3 regions of the Kitasatospora griseola genome follow, and region 3 is predicted to be linked to each of the others. Evidence: riboswitches for the same ligand, from Rfam matches in the RefSeq annotation. Region 3 holds a riboswitch; each other region holds the start of a gene.

Region 1 (4,587 bases), 2.1 Mb from region 3:
TTGAGGCCCATCGCCAGGCCGCGCCGGGCCGGACCGACCAGGTCGATCTTCATGATCACGGTGGTGGACCAGGTGAGGCCCTGGTTGACGCCGAGCAGCACGTTCGCCGCGACGATCCACCCCCAGGTCGGACCCCAGGCCAGCATCGCCGGAATCGGCAGGGCGATCAGCCAGCCCGCGATCAACACCGGCCTGCGCCCGTACCGGTCGGAGAGCGTGCCGGCGAAGAAGTTGGTGACCGCCTTGGTCGCGCCGAACGCCAGGATGTACGTCAGCGCACCCGTGTAGGCGGACAGGTGGAAGACCTGATCCGCGAGCAGCGGCAGGACTGTCCGTTCCTGGCCGAGCATGCCACCGACCAGGGCGTTGACCGCCACCAGCAGGCCGAACTGTGCAATGTTGGCGCGCAGCCCGAGTCGGATCGGCCGGCCCCCGGGCTGGCCGGCCGGGGTGGTGCGCGCCGCGGCGTTCGGCGTGGTTGCCGGGGGCGGCAGTGGGGGCTGGGCCTGGACGGACATGGGGGACTCCCGGGTGGTACGTGGGACGTGGTGCGTGGAGCGGTGCTCCGCGGGCGTCGATCGAGCGGGGGCACATCGGCGATCATATTCCAATCTTTTATGGATTAGTGGATGCAGGGATGGTCGCCGGCCGTGCAGGCAGTCCCCGAACCGCCGGCAGGGCGAGCAGGACGAGGCCGGCCGGCAGTGCCAGAGCGGTCATGCCGAACAGCGCCCGGTGCACGCCGATCCCGTCGGAGAGCGGGCCTGCGAGCACCAGGCCGAGCGGCATCAGCGCCTCCGCGGTCAGCTGGTCGTAGGAGCTGACCCGGGACAGCATCTGCTCGGGTATGTGCACCTGGAGTGACGTCTCCCACAGCACGAAGAACAGGGAGACGCCGACTCCGGTGCACGCCTCCAGCAGAGCGATCACCACGACCGGAGCGCCGGATCCGATGATCAGCGCCTGACAGGAGGCAACCACCATCGCGACGGCCGCCACCGCCATCGGACGGGCCGGTTTGAGGCGGTAGGCACAGACGTCGCCGACGATCGCACCGAGGCCGAAGGCGGTGACCACCACGGCCCAGGCGCCGGCCCCGCCCCACTCGCGATCCGCCAGCACCGGACCGAGCACGAACACCGAGGGCAGCACCACCACGTGGTAGACCGCGATCACGAGCATGCTCGACCACACCCAGGACCGCTGGCGCACCTGCTGCCAGCCGACCCGGAGTTCGGCCAGGAACCCGAGGCGCTCGGCCCGCTCCGTGACGGCCCTCCCGCCCACCGTGCCGAGCCTCGCCAGCACTGCGGCGCTGGCGGCGAAGCTCGCTGCGTCCGCCAGCAGTGCGCCGCCGGGGCCGGCGACGGCAACCAGCGCACCGGCCAGCACCGGGCCGACCACCAGCCCCGCCGAGTGGACGAACCCGCGCAGCGCATTGGCCTCGCCCAGCCGTTCACTGGGCACCAGCAGCGGCAGCAGCCCCGTGGAGGCAGGCAGGAAGAAAGCGTCCGCCACGCCGAACACCACCATCAGCGCCGCCAGCACCCCGACCCGGGCCGTCCCGGTGAGCAGCAGCACCGCGACAGCCGTCTGGACCGCGCACCGCACCAGATCGGAGACCAGCATGATCCGCTGTCTCGGTATCCGGTCCGCCCACACGCCGCCGGCCAGTGTGAACACCAGCATCGGCAGCAAGCCCGCCGCCGCCACCAGGCCGACATCGGCAGCTGACCCGCCGATCGACAGCACTGCGAACGGCAGCGCCACGAACGACACCCTGTCCCCCAGTACGGACAGCGACTGAGCGACGAACAGACGGGCGAACTGGCGCTCCACCCGGAGCACTTCGGGAATCAGCGCAGCCACGGGCACCTCCACAGCGGGTCGGGGAACAGCGATCACCGTGATGGTAGGGAGCCCCCGAACGGGCTGTCGCGCGATTTATCCGCAAGGTCGGCAATGCTCTGGTTCACCTCAACTGCCCATGCTTCTCAGGCGAGTTGACGTTCAGTCAAATTCATGGGACCGGAGCCCGGACGCCCGCCTTCCCCTCCACCCGATTCCCAATCCCACCGATCGGTCAGACTTTCGCATCCGATCGCCCCACCCCCGACTGCCCGATCACCCACCCCCCGACCACCCACCCCCCGACCACCCGATCAGACCGCTCCCCCTCCTCCGAACTCCCGCCAACCGGTCGCCCACGCACGGCCGCCACGCCTCCCCGCCCGCGCCCGGGCGCTCCGCGTCCGAACCCGGCCAGACCTGCGTGACTCGCCCGTGATGCCGGCGCGATGAGCTTGTGATTGCTCCGTTCGAGTGAATAGGCTCGGTCCGGCCCGCACCGCCGGGCCCCGCACGCGGCAACGCCGAACCCTGCCCGCCGCGTTGCCGGGTCGATCACCACAACCCTGGGCGGGGACGGGGGAACCAGGTACGTCGCCGTCCCCCACGGCTAGGGGTGAAGTCGCCCGAACCGGCTCCGACCGGCAGACGGCGGCCGGGCCTCCCTCCGGGTCCGAACCCGACAGCTCACCTCGCAGGCGTGCGGAGAGGATCGAGCATGCTCTTCACGGGTTCCGGGCGTCACCGTAAGCAGAGCCAGGCGGAGAAAGCCGCCGAGCGGGCCATCGCCGCGGCCGGCGTCGTCGGTGTCGGCATCGCACTGCCACTGCTCACCGCGACGGGTGCACAGGCCGCGCCCAGCGCGGTCTGGGACCGGGTCGCCGACTGCGAGAGCGGCGGCAACTGGAGTCTCGACTCGGGCGACGGCATGTACGGCGGTCTCCAGATCACCGCCCAGCGCTGGGTCGACTACGGCGGCACCCAGTACGCCGAGCTGCCCAACGGCGCCACCCGCAGCCAGCAGATCGTGGTCGCCGAACGCATCCTGGCCACCGAGGGCCCGCAGCCGTGGGCCTCGTGCGCCGACTCGTCGGACCTGCGCGTGGCCAGCGCTCCCGGCGTGGTGGACACCAACGACTCGGCGGACGAGTCGGGTGCGCTGCGCGGTGCCCGCGGCGCGGCAGCTGCCAACACCGCCTCGGACGGCACCGTCGCCGCCCCGAACGCCGCCCCGGTCTTCTCCGGCCTGCCCGGCTACGACCCGGTGTCCCACGTGTACTGGTACCAGAAGAACGGCGGCTGGTTCTGGACCAGCCACCAGAGCCTGTACGAGCGCTACATGCAGCTGACGCACCCGCAGCCGCCGACCGCTGCACCGTCCCCGACCACCACCCCGGACGCGCAGGCCCCGACCGCTCCGGCCACCCCGGTCGTCCCGGCACCGCCGACCGACCCGAGCACCGCCCCGAGCCCGAACCCCACCCCGAACCCCACCACGCCCTCCGACGGCCAGAATGGCAACGGAAACGGGCACGGGAACGGGACGGAGAACGGCAACAGCAACAACGGCGCAGGCAACGGCCAGGGGCAGGGTCAGGACCAGGGCCAGGGCGAGACCGGAGGCGGAAACGGAACCGGCGGCAACCAGTCGCCCGCACCGACCACCTCGCCGACCGCTCCGAACACCGACCCGAGCCAGGCGGCCGGCGCGCTGCAGCCGAGCACGTCCACGTCGCCCACCAGCAGCCCGCCGGCCACCGACACCCCGGCGGCCGGCACCCCGGCCGCCCAGCCGTACACCGTCGGCCCGGGTGACACGCTGGCGAAGATCGCCCGCACCCACGAGCTGGACGGCGGCTGGACCGAGCTCTACAACGCCAACAAGCAGGTGCTGGGCGAGAACCCGGACCTGATCCAGCCGGGCCAGGTGCTGAACCTGGGCTGAGGACTGCCAGGCCGGGCCACCGTCGCTTCGGGGCGGCGGCCCGGCGCGGTGCAGGCCGCCGCGGTGCTCCCTCGACGGAGTTCCCGGCGAGGCCGTCGCCCCGTCCCCGGCGCTCTCCCACTCCCCGCTCAGGCGATCACTCCGGCGGCGCGCAGCAGCCAGCGGTTGGCGGCGCCGACCAGTCCGGCGCGGTCCAGAACCCCGATCACCTTCCGGGCCATCTCGATCTTGGTGCTGCGCCAGTGGGGGTTGGCCCGGGCGACGGCCTTGCCGACCTTCGGGTCGAGGCCGACGGCGGCGTAGACCCGGGGGTGGATCAGCGCGGTGGTGGCGAAGTAGATGACCACTCCGAGGAACAGCTGCTCCCACCGGCGCTGCAGGAACCCGAGCCGCTTGCGCACGAGTTCCTCGCGGGCGTAGCTGATGTGTCGGGCCTCCTCGATGACGTGGATCCGGGAGACCTGCCGGGTGAGCGGCTGGAGCGTGTCGTCGTTCATCATTTCGCGTTGGAACGCGTCCAGGATCTCTTCGACGTACATGGTGCCGCCGAAGGTCTGGCTGTGGGTGGAGATCGCCTTGAACAGCCGGCCGAGGTTGTGGGCGACGAATCCGGCGCCGTACGCGGGGGCGCCCATCTTTTCGATCATGCGGGCGAACATGATCGAGTGCCGGCATTCGTCGGCGATCTCGGTGAGCGCGTACTGGACGTGGTTGCTGGTGGGGTCCCGGTCGAAGGCGTGCCGCAGCAGCATCTGCATGAGGATCTCCTCGAACCAGATGCCGACGCTGGCGAT
Region 2 (4,587 bases), 410 kb from region 3:
CGGGAGCTTCTCCCAGCCGGGCTGCCGCAGCAGGGTGCCCGGGCGGCGAGTGGCGAGGCGGGCGTACAGCTCCTCGCAGCGCGCCAGTTCGGCCGTCGGATCGGCCAGCCGCAGCACCAGCTCGCCGCGGCGCTCCGGCGTGTGCACCTTCGCCCGGCCGCGGAGCATCGACACCACGGCCTTGCGGGTGCCCTGCCCGTAGCCGAACCGCCCGTAGATCGCCGGCTCGGACGCCGTCAGCACCGCCAGCGACTCCCCGGCCGCCCGCACGTCCGCCAACTGACGGCGCATCATGGCGGTCAGCGCGCCCCGGCGCCGGTGGGTGGGCAGCACGCCCACCATCGTCACGCCCGCCGCCGGGACCACCGCGCCGCCCGGCACCACCAGTCGGAAGCTGAACGCCGAGCCGCCGCCGACGATGCGCTCGCCCTCGCAGATCGCCAGCGAACGCTCCACCTCCGTCAACTCGTGCCACAGCGCGCGCTCCGCGGGGGCCTCCCCGCCGCCGCCGAACGCCACGTCCAGGGTGCTGTACCAGGTCTCCCACTCCTCGACGCGCAACGGCCGCAGGGTCAGTTCGGGGTGTCGAATCGTCATGAGGCCCTGCCTACCACCCGAACCGGAAGCGTGCGACCGATTTGTCGCGCCCATGCCGGTCTCCGGTCTCCGGTGCTCCCCGTCGCGGCGCCCGCGGCCGAAACCCACCGGAGCGTGCCGCTCTCGTTGCACTCGGTGCCACCCGGGCCGTCGACGCGGGCACCGCCGGTGGATAAGGTCGGTCCCCATGGCCGACAGCGCGCGCACCGGAGCGACGGGCCGGGGCGGCAGACCGCCCCGCGAGCCCGTGACGGCCCGGCTGCGCGCTGCGCTGTACCGGGCCCGACGCAGGCTGCGCCGCACCGGCGTCGACTACTTCCGCGGCGACGGCGCCGACTGGTGGGCGTTCGCCGCCCTCGCCCTCGCCGTGCCCGTGCTGGTGCTGCTGAACATCGCGATCCCCGACTGGGCCCCACCCACCGCCCTGGTGCTGCCGGTGCTGGCCGGCGCCCTGCTGCTGCGCCCCGGCACCCTGGTGCTGCTGTACGCCGTCGCGGCGGGCGGGCTGATCGCCGAGTCCCTGGTGCACACCGGGGAGCGCGTCGCCAGCGCGCAGCCCGAGGCCTACACCCACGGCGTGACCCCGGGTGCCGCCCTGGTGGTCGGCGCGGTCGGCGTCGCCGGGCTGCTGGTCGCCCAGTTCCGCCGCCGGATCGGCGTGCCCTGGCGGGGCGGCTCCACCATGCTGTTCGACCTGCGCGAGCGGATCCGGGTCCAGGGCCGCATCCCGCAACTGCCCGACGGCTGGCACACCGACACCGCGCTGCGCCCGGCCGGCGGCCAGTCCTTCTCCGGCGACTTCATGGCCGCCGCCCGCACCGGCCCCGGCGGGCGGGTGCTCGAAGTCGTCCTCGCCGACGTCTCCGGCAAGGGCATGGACGCCGGCAGCCGCTCGCTGCTGCTGTCCGGCGCCTTCGGCGGACTGCTCGGCTCGCTGCCCGCCCACGACTTCCTGCCCGCCGCCAACGGTTACCTGCTGCGCCAGGACTGGGCAGAGGGCTTCGCCACCGCCGTCCACCTGGTGGTGGACCTGGACACCGGCGAGTACGAACTGCTCTCCGCCGGACACCTGCCCGGCATGCACCGCCTCGCGGGGGCCGGTTACTGGGAGGTCAAGGAGGCCGAGGGCCCGCTGCTCGGCGTCTACGACGAAGCCAAGTTCGAGGGGGTGCGCGGCACCCTCGGCCCCGGCGACGTCCTGATGCTGTGCACCGACGGCATGGTGGAGATCCCCGGCCGCGACCTCGCCGAGGGCATGGACCGGCTGATGGGCGAGGCCGACCGGCTGGTCGCCGCCGCACCGGCGGCGATCCGGTCCGGGGCGGCGGTCCGGCTGATCGACACCGTCGCCAAGCACGTCAACGACGACCGCGCGGTGCTGCTGATCTGGCGCCGCTGAACCCGCGGCGAGTGCAGACCCGGTGAGCGCGGAGTGTCCACGGAGTGTCAAACCCGGGCGTTGATCTTCGGCCAATTCCGGTGCGGCGTCCGGGCCGACCGGTGACACCGGATCTGCCTGCCGGTTTACCGCGCCGGCCTGCGCGGACCGCCGCCCGCCGACGGGCCGTCAGAACCCGTCCGCTATCGTCGCGGTCGGCGAAAATCAGTCCTACCAGGCGGGTTCGGGCGCAGGAGCCCCGGGCAAGTTCTTTACGCACTCCGCACGAGCGACCACACTGAGTCCGGATGGAGTGGTGGGGACACGGGGGGCTGGGGCCGGTTTCCGCCTGGGAGCCATCGCCGGCTTTCACCCGAACCCCCGCCACGAATCGAGGAAGTGAGTCCCGGTGGCCTTCTCCGTCTCCGCGCTTGTCCTGTTCGGCATCATCGTCGCGATCTTCATTCGCAACAAGCAGCTGAAGTCCGGGCACGCCATCGTCGCCGCCCTGTTCGGCTTCATGCTGAGCCAGTCGACCATGGCCGGCCCGATCCAGCAGTTCCTCACCTCGGTCTCCAAGGCCATCGCCTCGATCGCGGGTTGACGCCGCGTCGGCTCTCCGGCGACACGCCACGACGGGCGGGAGGCACCCCCGCACCGTCCATTCGGCCTGCCCGCAGGTGACCAGGGTCACCCACGGCGTCACGCCGGGTCCGCGACCGAACGCGCACGGTGGCCGAGGTCGCCCACCGTGCGGGGTTCGTGTGCGCACCGTCATGATCCCGTACGCGCACCGCAGCGGCCCGGTCGACACCGCGTGACCTGGTGGACCGTCAGCCCCTTCCCGATCTTGGGAACGGGGCCGGTCGGCGTTTGCCAGCCTCGCGGGCCGTGGGATTTGCTTCGTCCGCAGCCCGGCCAGTGACCGGGCGGGCCACCGGACGGAACGCCTAGTCCTGCCGTCGTCCGGTGCCGACCAGATACCACGCCACGGCAGGAGCGGGGGAACCACAGGTAAGTCGCCGGGCCCGGGAACATCCGGGAACGGCTCGGGGTGAAGCCGCAGTTCTGCGGCCGGGCAACTCTCGCCCGAACCCGACAGCTCACCTCGCAGGCGTCGGAGAGGAATGCTTCATGTCCGTTCAGGGCAAGCACCGCAAGCCGCGCCTGGCCACCGTCGCCCGCATCGCCATCGCCGCCGGTGTGGCCGGCGCCGCGATCGGTCTCCCGGTCACCGCCGCCTCCGCGCACACCGCCACCGAGCAGGGCGCCAACCGCCCGGCGTCCCAGGTCTCGACGGACGCGACGCCGGTCGCCTCCGCGCACGACTACCGGGTCGTCTCCGGCGACACCCTGTCCAAGATCGCTGCCGCGCAGCACGTGGACGGCGGCTGGGAGAAGCTCTACCAGGACAACCACTCCGTGGTCGGCGGCAACCCCGACCTGATCTTCCCCGGCCAGCAGCTGACCATCAACGGCCAGGCCGCCGCCCCCGCGAAGGCCCCGGCCGCCAAGTCCACCTCCTCGGACACCGCCGCGAAGCCCGCCGCCGCGCCGAAGCCCGCCGCTGCGCCGAAGCCCGCCACCAAGCCGGCCGTCACCGTCACGAAGCCGGCCGTCGCCGACACCGCCAAGACCCAGCAGGCGGCCCCGGCCCCGAAGGCGTCGACCCCGGCTCCGGCCGTCACCACCGTGCCGGTCGCTCCGGTCGCCGCGACCACCAGCGCCAACGCCGCGTACGTGGCCCCCGCGCCGGGCAAGGTCACCACCGGTTACAAGGTGGCCGGCTCCAACTGGTCCAGCGGCTACCACACCGGCATCGACTTCCCGGTCGCCACCGGCACCAGCCTCAAGGCCGTCGCCGCGGGCACCGTGGTCTCGGCCGGCAACGGCGGCGCCTACGGCAACCAGGTCGTCATCAAGCTGGCCGACGGCAAGTACGCCCAGTACGCCCACCTGTCCTCGATCTCCGTCTCGGCCGGCCAGGCCGTGACGGCGGGCCAGCAGATCGGCCTCTCCGGCGCCACCGGCAACGTCACCGGCCCGCACCTGCACTTCGAGATCCGCACCACCCCGGACTACGGCTCCGACATCGACCCCGTCGCCTACCTGGCGGCCCACGGCGTCAACGTCTGATCCACGCCTCACCCCCCGAAGGCCCCGCGCAGCCACCCGGCCGCCCGGGGCCTTCGGGCTGCCCGGGGTGCGGCGCTCCGGGCGGGCGGCCGGGGTGCGGCAGCGGGGTGCGGCAGGGGGGTCGAGGGGTGCGGCCGGGCGCGTGGTCGAGGGGTGTCGCCGAGGGGGTGACCGGCCGAAACGCCGACGGCCCCGACTGCGTGGGCAGTCGGGGCCGTCGGCCTGCTGGAGCGGGTGACGAGAATCGAACTCGCGTGACCAGTTTGGAAGACTGGGGCTCTACCATTGAGCTACACCCGCAAAGGCGTACCCGCACCGCAGTCGCGGTGGCGAGGACTGGATCAGGGTACCTGGTCGCGCCGGTGGATTGCACACTTCTTCCGCGTTGTCGGCTCGCGGATATCGCCCCGGTCGAGGGGTGGCCGACGTGTACTCTTCTGCTCGGCACCACGGGGTGTGGCGCAGGTTGGTAGCGC
Region 3 (4,587 bases):
GGCGGGCACCGTGCCGGCCGCCGCCGACCCGATGGACGTGGCGGCCGCCGCCTACCTGGTGCGGCCCACCGGCTGGGCCCGGCTGGTAGAGGAGGCCGGCGAGCAGGCCGAGCGGGTGGACGCCGAGGGCGTCGCCGCGGAGGCCGCCCGGATGGTCGAGAAGCTCCAGGAGGAGCTCGCCGAGGCCCGCTCCGCCGCCCGCGCCGAGCTGGACCGGCACCGCGCCGAGTCCGAGGGGGTGCGCCGGGAGGCCGACTCGCTGCGCAAGAAGGTCCGTTCGCTGGAGGCCGACACCCGCCGGGCGCAGGCCGAGAGCCGCCGCCTGGCCGCCGAGCTGGAGGCCGCCCGGGCCGCCGCCGCGGCCGAGCGCGGCGCCGCCGAGGTGGAGGCCCGCCGGCTGCGGCACCGGGTGTCCGAGCTGGAGTCCGCGGTGGAGACCGGGCGGCGCACCGCCCGGGAGGGCCGCAGCGTCGAGGACATGCGGCTGCGGCTGCTGTTGGACACCGTGCTGCAGTCCGCGCAGGGCCTGCAGCGGGAGTTGGCACTGCCGGTGACGGCGCTGCGCCCCGCCGACCTGGTGGAGGCGGTGGAGCCCGGCTCGGCCTCGCCGCACGACGTGGCCCGGCGCGGCCTGGCCGAGGACGATCCGGCGCTGCTGGACCAGCTGCTGGCCATCCCGCAGGTCCACCTGGTGGTGGACGGCTACAACGTGACCAAGACCGGCTATCCGCAACTGCCGCTGGAGCAGCAGCGGCTGAGGCTGCTGGGCGGCCTGGCGATGCTGGCCCAGCGGACCCAGGCCGAGGTGACCTGCGTGTTCGACGGCCAGGACCTGGACGTGCCGGTGATCATGGCTCCGCCGCGCGGTGTGCGGGTCCGGTTCAGTCGGACCGGGGAGACCGCGGACGAGCTGATCCGCCGCATGGTGCGGGCCGAGCCGCAGGGCCGGCCGGTGGTGGTGGTCTCCGCCGACAAGGAGGTCGCGGACGGGGTGCGCAAGGCCGGCGCCCGCCCGGTGGCCTCGGTGCTGCTGCTGAACCGGCTGTCGCGCAGCTGATCGAGTTGACGGGCGGTCAGCGGCGTTGAAGCGTCCGGAGTGTGTCGGTGTGGTGAAAGGGGGCGGAGAAGCCCATTCGGGAGCCCCCCGGGAGTGGACGCGGAGGTAGGGACTTCACTAGGGTCTGGCGTCAAACCTATATTCCGGACTATCGCCTGATCGGGTGAGTCCAGCAGGAAGAAGGAGCACCGCCGTGGCCTCCCACCGCCGTCCCAAGCAGCCGAGTCGCGCCCGGGTGACCGTGCTGACCGCTGCCGCCGCGACCGCGGTCGCCCTGTCGGCCCAGGTGAGTGCGCACGCCGCGCCGGCCCAGCCGAACAAGGACGAGGTCAAGGCGCAGGTCGACAAGCTGCTGGAGGAGCAGGAGCAGGCCGCCGAGAAGTACAACGGCGCCAAGGAGAAGGCCGACCAGCTGCGCAAGCAGGCCGACCAGCTGCAGGACCAGGTGGCCCGCGGCCAGGAGCAGCTGACCGAGCTGGCCTCCGGGCTGGCGGCGGTGGCCGGCGACCAGTACCGGCACGCGGGCATCGACCCGTCGATGCAGCTGATGCTCTCCTCCGACCCGGACAAGTACCTGGACCAGGCGTCCTCCTTCGACCAGGCGGCCAGCACCCAGGCCGCCACGCTGAAGTCGCTGGAGGACCAGCAGCGCCGGCTGGACCAGCAGAAGCAGGAGGCGGCGACCGTCCTGGCCGAGCTGGACAGCTCCACCCAGGCGCTCAACGACGCCAAGAACGACGTGCAGAGCAAGCTCCAGGAGGCGCAGAAGCTGCTCAGCCAGCTCTCCGCCACCGACCGGGCCGCGATCCTGCGCGGCGGCGGCGCAGCCTCGCGCGGCGCCGACCGGGTCGACCTGGGCAGCCTGCCGAAGGCCGCCGGCTACGCCGGCGTCGCGGTGCAGCGGGCGCTCGACAAGCGCGGCTCGGCCTACGTGTGGGGCGCGACCGGCCCGAGCACCTTCGACTGCTCCGGCCTGATGGTGTGGGCGTACGCGCAGGCCGGCGTCTCGCTGCCGCGCACCTCGCAGTCGCAGGCCGGCGTGGGCACCAACGTGGGCAAGGACTGGCACAACGCGCAGCCCGGTGACCTGGTGGTCTACTACAACGACGCGCACCACGTGGGCATGTACGTCGGCAACGGCATGGTGGTGCACGCGCCGCGCACCGGCGACGTGGTGAAGCTGATGGCCGCGGACACCCTGCCGATCCTCACCATCCGCCGGGTCTGACGGTCCGACAATCCGGACATACGCCCCAGAGGGCGACAACTGACGCGCCGTGACACGCCCGGACGGGTCGAGATTCCACTGTGATCTCGAACACGTCCGGGCGTTGTGTTTTTCGATGGAACGAAGGGAAATGCTGCGCACTGTGCAACGAATCCCTTACGTTCGGTCATTTCCGTAATCGAAATTGACTCAGATTCAGATTTTTTTCGGACAAGGATTTGAACCGATCACGGATCGGTTACTAGGGTCTTGGTTCGACCGCCGCAGAGTCGATCGCCCAAGGGGGGCGACGGTGGGGGTCGCCGCCGAGTCCGTGACACAGCGGGCGGATCGTCAGAACGAGGTCCGCCGACGGGGATACCCCTGCGGGGGTGCTGTCGAACGGAGCCGGGGAACCACGTTCCCCCGGGGTGAATCGGCGCCGGGCCGGCCGCGACAGCGGTCGGTGAAGCGCTGTAGGGCATCTCTTCCGGCCCGAACCCGTCAGCTCACCCGGTAGGCGGTGTGAGGAAGAAGGAGTCCGCCTTCGTGGCGTCCCATCGCCGTCCCAAGCCCGTCGGCCGTGCCCGGGTCTCGATTCTCACTGCCGCTGCCGCCACCGCCGTCGCGCTCTCCGCGCAGACCGGCGCGCACGCCGACCCGGCGCCCACCAAGGACCAGGTCAAGCAGCAGGTCGACCAGCTCAACGAGCAGGCCGAGGTGAAGACCGAGGCGCTCAACGCCTCCGTCGAGAAGCAGCAGAACCTGCAGAAGCAGGTCACCCAGTTGCAGGACCAGCTGGCCCGCCAGCAGGACCAGGTGACCACCGTTCAGGACAGCCTGGCCAACATCGCCGCCGAGCAGTACCGCAACGGCGGCATCTCGCAGACCATGCAGCTGATGCTCTCCAGCAGCCCGGACGCCTTCCTCGGGCAGGCCGGCACGCTCAACACGGTCGGCGCCACCCAGGCGGACCTGCTGAAGAGCTTCAAGGCCGAGCAGGCCAAGCTGGACGGGCAGCGCAAGGAGGCCGAGCAGAAGCTCGCCGAGCTGGACACCACCACGAAGGCCCTCCAGGCCGACAAGGAGGACGTCCAGGCCAAGCTGGCCAAGGCGCAGGACCTGCTCAACACGCTCACCCAGAAGGAGCGCGACGAGCTCGCCGCGGCCGAGGCCAAGGCCGCCGACGCCTCCCGCAGCCAGGCCGAGCGGGCCTCCCGCGACACCGCCCGGACCGACCTCGCCGCCCCGGTGCAGGCTCCGGCCGGCTACGCGGGCGCCGCGATGAGCGCCGCGCTGTCCAAGCTGGGCAGCTGGTACTCCTACGGCGCGGCCGGCCCGAGCACCTTCGACTGCTCCGGTCTGATGCAGTGGGCCTACGCCCAAGCGGGTGTGTCGATCCCGCGCACCTCGCAGGCCCAGGCGGGTGCCGGCACCAACATCGGCACCAACATCGCCAACGCCCGACCGGGTGACCTGATCATCTACTACGGCGACCAGCACCACGTCGGCATGTACGTCGGCAACGGGCAGATCGTGCACGCCCCGCACACTGGCGCGCAGGTCCGCTACGAGTCCGCCACCGTGATGCCGATCACCAAGATCGTCCGGATCTGACGGCTCCTTCGAGCGCCCGGCCCGGCACCCCGCACAGGGGGTGCCGGGCCGCACTCGTTCCGGTGTCCGATTCGCGGTCGAATATTCGAGGTTGTCAGGGTTTGGACTGGATCCTTCCGACTCGCTAACCTCTGGCCCGGCCCCCCGTGCGGACGGCCGCCCGACCGGCGGGCGGCGGCGGAGGCCGGCCGCAGGAACGGAGTCGTCGCACGTGTCCGTGCACCGTCGCCCCCCACTGCCCGGTGTCCAGCGCCTCGCCCGCGCCCTGGCGCTCACCGCCGCCGCGACCGGCGTCCTCCACCTCGGCGTCGCCCCGGCCGGCGCCGCGCCGACCGACCCGCCCGACCGCACCGACGTCAAGGCGCAGGTCGACCAGCTGTACGAGGAGGCCGAGCAGGCGAACGAGAAGTACAACGCGGCCCAGGAGCAGCAGCGAAGGCTGCAACGCGAGGCCGGCGCCCTGCAGAGCCAGGTCGCGGCCGGGCAGGACGACCTCAACCGGCTGCGCGGCGACCTCGGGGCGGTGGTCGCCGCCCAGTACCGCACCCAGGGCCTCGACCCCACCCTGCGGCTGATGCTCGACAAGGACCCGGCGTCCTACCTGGCCGGCGCCCGCGCCCTCGGCCAGGCCACCGAGCGGCAGAACGAGACCCTGCGCGAGCTGCACGAACGGCAGCGCCGACTGGACCAGCGACGCCAGGAGGCC

The links. A riboswitch is a leader RNA that binds a small molecule or an ion and turns the genes downstream of it on or off. The one in region 3 is predicted to bind cyclic di-AMP.
Region 1: it holds a riboswitch for cyclic di-AMP, as region 3 does, so the genes downstream of both, ACI1MP_RS35735 (transglycosylase family protein) here and ACI1MP_RS27055 (NlpC/P60 family protein) in region 3, are expected to answer to the same signal.
Region 2: it holds a riboswitch for cyclic di-AMP, as region 3 does, so the genes downstream of both, ACI1MP_RS25200 (peptidoglycan DD-metalloendopeptidase family protein) here and ACI1MP_RS27055 (NlpC/P60 family protein) in region 3, are expected to answer to the same signal.

The regions. Positions count from the first base shown of each region.
Region 1 covers NZ_CP173360.1:8,034,368-8,038,954, reverse strand. Annotated here, with positions in the region: gene ACI1MP_RS35745 (MFS transporter) at 1-518, opposite strand, end outside; gene ACI1MP_RS35740 (MFS transporter) at 616-1,869, opposite strand; cyclic di-AMP (ydaO/yuaA leader) riboswitch at 2,395-2,563, shown strand; gene ACI1MP_RS35735 (transglycosylase family protein) at 2,567-3,793, shown strand; gene ACI1MP_RS35730 (diiron oxygenase) at 3,922-4,587, opposite strand, start outside.
Region 2 covers NZ_CP173360.1:5,540,255-5,544,841, forward strand. Annotated here, with positions in the region: gene ACI1MP_RS25185 (GNAT family N-acetyltransferase) at 1-597, opposite strand, end outside; gene ACI1MP_RS25190 (PP2C family protein-serine/threonine phosphatase) at 785-1,996, shown strand; gene ACI1MP_RS25195 (hypothetical protein) at 2,385-2,579, shown strand; cyclic di-AMP (ydaO/yuaA leader) riboswitch at 2,952-3,107, shown strand; gene ACI1MP_RS25200 (peptidoglycan DD-metalloendopeptidase family protein) at 3,110-4,111, shown strand; tRNA gene ACI1MP_RS25205 (tRNA-Gly) at 4,338-4,411, opposite strand; tRNA gene ACI1MP_RS25210 (tRNA-Pro) at 4,562-4,587, shown strand, end outside.
Region 3 covers NZ_CP173360.1:5,955,061-5,959,647, forward strand. Annotated here, with positions in the region: gene ACI1MP_RS27045 (NYN domain-containing protein) at 1-1,057, shown strand, start outside; gene ACI1MP_RS27050 (NlpC/P60 family protein) at 1,251-2,285, shown strand; cyclic di-AMP (ydaO/yuaA leader) riboswitch at 2,648-2,803, shown strand; gene ACI1MP_RS27055 (NlpC/P60 family protein) at 2,814-3,881, shown strand; gene ACI1MP_RS27060 (NlpC/P60 family protein) at 4,093-4,587, shown strand, end outside.